One region of the Halopseudomonas sp. SMJS2 genome, then DNA from elsewhere that is predicted to be linked to it. Evidence: predicted binding sites of a transcription regulator. Region 1 holds the regulator's gene; the other holds the start of a gene.
The links. Region 1 encodes sigma-54, which starts transcription at its own class of promoters, with help from an activator protein. Its sites were predicted from a motif close to ANTGGCATNNANNTTGCTNT; they were not measured.

Region 1 (3,209 bases):
CCTGCCCGACGATGCCAATCAGCCGATCCGCATCCAGGCCAATGCCGCCACCCTGGACGATCGTCGCAGCACCGCCGTGTATACCGGCAACGTCATCATCACCCAGGGCAGCATGCGCCTGACCGGCAATCGCGTGACCCTGACCACCAACGACGCCGGCGACGTCAGCAAGGTCGTCTCGGTGGGCTCGCCTGCCACTTACCGGCAGCAGCCCGAAGCGGACGGCAGTCCAGTGGACGCGCGGGCCCAGACCATCGAATACCACGCCGCCGCCAATCGCGTGGTCCTGATCGACCAGGCCTTCCTCGAACAATCCGGCAATACCTTCCAGGGCCAGCGTGTCAGCTATGACATCGAGCGCCAGGTGGTAGACGCCGGTCGAGCCGATGCCGCCGAAGGGGAGTCCGCCGAGCGCATCGAGATAATCATCCAGCCACGCAAGCGTACCGAGCCGGCAACCAATGACGAAACTTGAAGCACGCCACCTGGCCAAAGCCTACAAATCGCGCAAGGTAGTACAGGATGTATCCCTGTCGATCAGGAGTGGCGAGGTGGTCGGCCTGCTCGGCCCCAACGGCGCCGGCAAGACCACCTGCTTCTATATGATCGTCGGCCTGGTCAAGGCAGACCAGGGCAGCATTCTGATCAATGACCAGGATGTCACCCGCCTGCCGATGCACGGCCGGGCGCGCCAGGGCATCGGCTACCTGCCGCAGGAAGCCTCCATTTTTCGCAAGCTCAGCGTCGCGGACAACATCATGGCGATTCTGGAAACCCGCCCGGACCTGAACCGCCAGGGCCGCGAAGGCAAACTGGATTCCCTGCTGCGTGAATTCCATATCCATCACCTGCGTGATAGCGCCGGCATGAGCCTGTCCGGTGGAGAGCGACGCCGCGCTGAAATTGCCCGCGCACTGGCGACCGATCCGCAGTTCATTCTGCTCGACGAACCTTTCGCCGGGGTCGATCCGATCTCGGTCAATGATATCAAGCAGATCATCCAGCACCTCAAGGACAAGGGCATCGGCGTACTGATAACCGACCATAACGTGCGGGAGACTCTGGATATCTGCGACAAGGCGTATATCGTCAATGACGGCCATATCATCGCCGAAGGTGACGCCGAGGAAGTGCTCGCCAACCAGCTGGTACGCGATGTGTATCTGGGCCATGCCTTCCGTTTGTAAAAGCCCAACGGAATGAGGCATGCTGGCCATGTTTTTGGTTGTCTCTCAATGGCTTAAACAGCGCACAAGGTAAACCGCAACACTATGAAACCAACGCTCGTCCTCAAAATGGGGCAGCAGCTGACCATGACTCCACAGCTGCAGCAAGCCATTCGGCTGCTTCAGCTGTCCAGCCTGGATCTGCAGCAGGAAGTGCAGGAAGCACTGGAAGCCAATCCCATGTTGGAGCTGGCCGACGACGGCGATGATGATTTCAGCCCCAGTGCGAGCGATACCGCTGGCAACGACGATGCCCCCGCCACGGCCCTGCCCGAGCCCGTTGAGCTGGAGGCCATTGACCAGCACAGCCACGGCGAAGAAGAAGGCAACTGGAACGAGCAGATTCCCAACGAATTGCCGGTCGACACCCAGTGGGAGGATATCTATCAGACCTCTGCCAGCTCCCTGCCCAGTTCAGATGATGAAGACTGGGACTTTACCGCGCGCACCGGCACTGGCGAGACCCTGCAGAGCCACCTTGAGTGGCAACTCAATTTGCTGCCGTTGTCGGACACCGACTATCAGATCGCTATCGCCCTGATCGATGGCATCAACGCCGATGGCTATCTGGAAGAATCCCTGGAAGACATTCTGACCTCCCTCGACCCAGCCCTCGAAGTGGAGCTGGATGAGGTCGAGATGGTGCTGCACCGGATTCAGCAGTTCGAGCCGACCGGTGTTGGCGCCCGCAACCTGAGCGAATGCCTGCACCTGCAGTTACAGCAGTTACCCGACACCACGCCCATGCTGGAGCAGGCCAAACGTGTGGTCCGCGACCACCTGGAGCTGCTCGGCAGCCGCGATTTCGCCCAGTTGATGCGCCGCTCCCGGCTGAAGGAGGATCAGCTGCGCGAGGTGGTGGAGCTGATCCAGACGCTGAACCCACGCCCCGGCGGCGAGATCGCCTCCGGTGAAGCAGAATATGTGATTCCCGATGTCATCGTGCGGCGGGACCAGAACCGCTGGATCGTCGAGCTGAACCAGGAGGCTGCGCCCAAGGTCCGGGTCAACAGCCAATACGCCTCCATGGTCAAGCGAGCTGACAGCAGCAACGACAACACCTACCTGCGCAACCATCTGCAGGAAGCGCGCTGGTTCATCAAGAGCCTGCAGAGCCGCAACGAGACGTTGATGAAGGTCGCAACCCAGATCGTCGAGCATCAGCGCGGCTTTCTCGAACATGGCGAAGAAGCCATGAAACCGCTGGTACTGCACGACATCGCCGAAGCCGTGGGCATGCATGAGTCGACCATCTCCCGGGTGACCACACAGAAATTCATGCATACGCCGCGGGGCATCTTCGAGCTCAAGTATTTCTTCTCCAGCCATGTCAGCACCAGCGAGGGCGGCGAGTTCTCCTCCACCGCCATCCGGGCGCTGATCAAGAAGCTGGTCGCGGCGGAAAACCCGAAGAAACCATTGAGTGACAGCAAGATCGCTGGTCTACTTGAGGAACAGGGCATCCATGTCGCGCGACGGACCATCGCCAAGTACCGCGAGTCCCTCAACATAGCGCCATCCAGCGAGAGGAAACGTCTGGTCTGAATCAATTGTTGAATCAATGAAATCGGCAACGAGAAGTGGCACCATGGGAGTCACCAAAAACGGTACTCCGGTTTATCAAGCCAATCAGGAGAAGTGTTATGCAAATGAACATCACTGGTCTTCAGCTCGATATCACCGACGCACTACGTGATTACGTTACCGAAAAAATGGCCCGTCTCGAGCGGCATTTCGACAAGATCATCAGCGTTCAGATCACCCTGGAGGTGGACAAGCTTCGGCAGAAAGCTGAAGGTGCCCTACATATTGCCGGCAACGACCTGGTTGCCGAGGCGGAGCATACCGACATGTATGCCGCCATCGACCTGCTGGCCGACCGTCTGGATCGCCAGTTGATCAAACACAAGGAAAAACACATTGGTCGCCAGCAAGGCGTCAATGACCGGTAAGGCTTTAAAGCAGCGAACTCATGCAGATAGA
Region 2 (3,209 bases), 530 kb from region 1:
TCCAGTGCCCCCGGCTGACCTCGTTGCCCAAGCTGAATCCAATGGTGCGGGGCGTGGCACATATCCGCGGTGGAACCTTGCCGATCATTGATCTGGGCAAGGCCACGGGTGGTCGGGAGCTGGAGGACCTGTCCTCCGCGTTTGTCATCATCACCGAGTACAACAGCCGGGTACAGGGCTTTCTGGTGCGAGCCGTGGAACGCATCGTCAATCTGAACTGGTCCGACGTGCATGCGCCGCCCAAGGGCGCCGGCCGGGAGCACTACCTGACCGCAGTAACGCGGGTCGATGAGCAAATGGTGGAAATCATCGACGTGGAGAAGGTGCTGGCCGAAGTGCTCGCCGGTGAGCGGACCGTGCCGCAGCAGGCACAGACTGAGGAAGTACAGACGCTGGCGGCCACCACCAGTCGCAAGGTGTTGGTGGTCGATGACTCGACGGTGGCGCGCAAGCAGGTCATCCGCTGCCTGGAGACTTTGGGCATCGAGGTGATTGCGCTGAACGATGGTCGCCAGGCGCTGGACTGGCTGAAGGCCGAAGCCGATGCCGGCGTTCAGGTGAGCGATTCGCTGTTGATGCTGATTTCGGATATCGAAATGCCGGAGATGGACGGTTACACTCTCACGGCCGAGGTCAGAAGTGATCCGCGAATGGAGGGCCTGCATGTCATGCTGCACACCTCGCTTTCCGGCGTATTCAACCAGGCCATGGTGCGCAAGGTTGGCGCGGATGCCTTTCTGGCGAAATTCAACCCTGACGATCTGGCTGACCGGGTTATCCAGCGTCTGCAGGCGACCGACACATGAAGCCTGATAGCATCTGCCATGCATCTGGCCTGGAGCGAACTGCGTGAGCATTGCTGATCAGAGTTTCAACCTGTTCCGGGATTATCTCGAAAGAACCTGCGGTATCGTCCTGGGCGACAACAAGCAGTATCTTGTGGCCAGCCGGCTCAATCGACTGCTGGAGCAGCGCGGTATCCGTGATCTGGGCGAGCTGATGCGGCATATCCAGCAGCAGCCGCGCTCGGGGTTGCGCGAGCTGGTGGTGGACGCCATGACCACCAACGAGACCTTGTGGTTTCGTGACAACTATCCCTTCGAAATTCTCAAGGACCGGCTGATTCCGGAGTTCATCGGCAATCAACCGGGGCAGCGCTTGCGCATCTGGTCGGCGGCGTGCTCCTCAGGGCAGGAACCCTATTCGCTGAGTATGACCATAGACGAGTACGAGCGGGCCAATCCCGGCCAGCTGCGTGGTGGGGCGCAGATCGTCGCCACCGAGATATCCAGCAACATGCTGGCAGCAGCCCGCGCCGCCCAGTACGACAGCCTGGCGATCGCCCGAGGCCTGTCGCAGGACCGACTGACGCGCTATTTCGATCAGCAGGAGCCAGGCCGCTGGACAGTGAAGGTGCCGGTACGTAGCCGAGTCGAATTTCGCCAGCTCAATCTGCTCGACAGCTACGCGGTGCTCGGCCGGTTCGATATCGTCTTCTGCCGCAACGTGTTGATCTATTTCTCCGCCGAGGTGAAGAAGGACATCCTGCGACGTATCCATGCCACCCTCAAACCGGGCGGCTACCTGTTGCTCGGTGCCTCCGAGGCATTGAATGGCCTGCCCGAACTGTACCGCATGGTGCAATGCAATCCGGGGATCATCTACCAGGCTCGTTGAGCCTGCGCCGCTTTTGCCGTTTTACCACGACAGTCTTGCCATCAGGCGGAAGGATATTGCCGCCTGATGCGCTTCTTATTTCTCAACTAGTTGATATGTAAGAAATTTATGTAATAGGCACGGCTATTGCTTATAACCTGGCATCAGAACTCTGGCCATCGGGCCACAGTGAGGAATGTCATTATGAGTTTGAGCTTCGATCGCGCACTGGGGCTGCATGAGCAGGCACTGAACTTTCGTGCCGACCGTGCTGCGGTGCTGGCGAACAATATCGCCAATGCCGATACCCCCAACTATCAGGCCCGCGACCTGGATTTCGCCAGTGTGCTGGAAGCCCAGCAGACTGGCGCGGATCGCCCGTTCCAGGCGACTCGCACCCATGCCCGGCACCTGGATGTCGAAGGTTTCATCGATCAGGCAGCGGGCCTGCGTTATCGCATCCCCAGCCAGCCATCGGTGGATGGCAATACCGTTGAAGTCCAGGCCGAGCAGGCTCGCTACGCGGAAAACGCCATCGATTTCCAGGCCAGCTTCACCTTTCTCAACAGCAAATTCAAAGGGCTGATGACAGCCCTGCGCGGAGACTGATCATGTCGCTCAATCAGGTATTCGATATTGCCGGTTCCGGCATGAACGCCCAATCCCTAAGGCTCAATACCGTGGCCAGCAACATGGCCAATGCCGAGACCGTATCCAGCAGCATTGATCAGACCTACCGCGCCCGGCAGGCCGTATTTGCCACGGTGTTCAACGAGCAGCAGGCGATGGACGGTGCCCTGGGTGGCTCGTTGTTCGCGCCCACCGACCAGGCGGGGCAGGGCGTGCAGGTGCTGGGCGTAGTTGAGTCGGATGCGGAGCTGCAGTCGCGCTACGAGCCCGATCACCCCATGGCCAACGAGGAGGGCTACGTGTTCTATCCGAACGTCAACGTGGTGGAGGAAATGGCCAACATGATGGCTGCCTCGCGGGCCTATCAAACTAACGTGGAAATCATGAATACCGCCAAGACCATGCTGCAGCGCGTGCTGACGCTGGGCCAATAAGGGAGTGGGCAGATGAGCAATATCAGCGTCGGCAACAGCCTGCTGGATCAATATAAGGTTGATCAAAACCGCTTTGCCAAGGGCGATGAGCTGGGCAAGAACGAGTTTCTTGAGCTGCTGGTCGCGCAATTGAACAACCAGGATCCGCTGGCGCCCCAGGAAAATGGCGAGTTTATCGCGCAACTGGCGCAGTTCAGCACCGTCGAAGGCATCGAGAAGATGAACAGCACCATGGAGGCCATGGCCAGCAGCTTCCAGTCTTCCCAGGCGTTGCAGGCCTCGTCTCTGGTGGGCCGGACTGTGGTGGTACCGACGGATAAGGCAATGGTTGATCCCGAGGCCGGCTTTACCGGTCAGTTGGCGTTGCCGCAGGCCAGCGGTGCGGTGAGGGTGAACGTTTACGACGAGGCCGGCAGTGTGGTCTCCACCATCAATCTGGGCGCTCAGGAAGGTGGTATTCACGAGTTTACCTGGGACGGTACCGACGCC

Region 2: flgB (flagellar basal body rod protein FlgB) is a predicted target of sigma-54. The motif match lies at 1,791-1,810, and genes of this name have one in related genera.

Annotation. Positions count from the first base shown of each region.
Region 1 covers NZ_CP123445.1:653,673-656,881, reverse strand. Annotated here, with positions in the region: gene lptA (lipopolysaccharide transport periplasmic protein LptA) at 1-475, shown strand, start outside; gene lptB (LPS export ABC transporter ATP-binding protein) at 462-1,187, shown strand; gene QAO71_RS03155 (RNA polymerase factor sigma-54) at 1,272-2,771, shown strand; gene raiA (ribosome-associated translation inhibitor RaiA) at 2,870-3,178, shown strand; gene ptsN (PTS IIA-like nitrogen regulatory protein PtsN) at 3,199-3,209, shown strand, end outside.
Region 2 covers NZ_CP123445.1:1,180,398-1,183,606, forward strand. Annotated here, with positions in the region: gene QAO71_RS05650 (chemotaxis protein CheV) at 1-806, shown strand, start outside; gene QAO71_RS05655 (protein-glutamate O-methyltransferase CheR) at 850-1,677, shown strand; gene flgB (flagellar basal body rod protein FlgB) at 1,861-2,265, shown strand; gene flgC (flagellar basal body rod protein FlgC) at 2,268-2,720, shown strand; gene flgD (flagellar hook assembly protein FlgD) at 2,733-3,209, shown strand, end outside.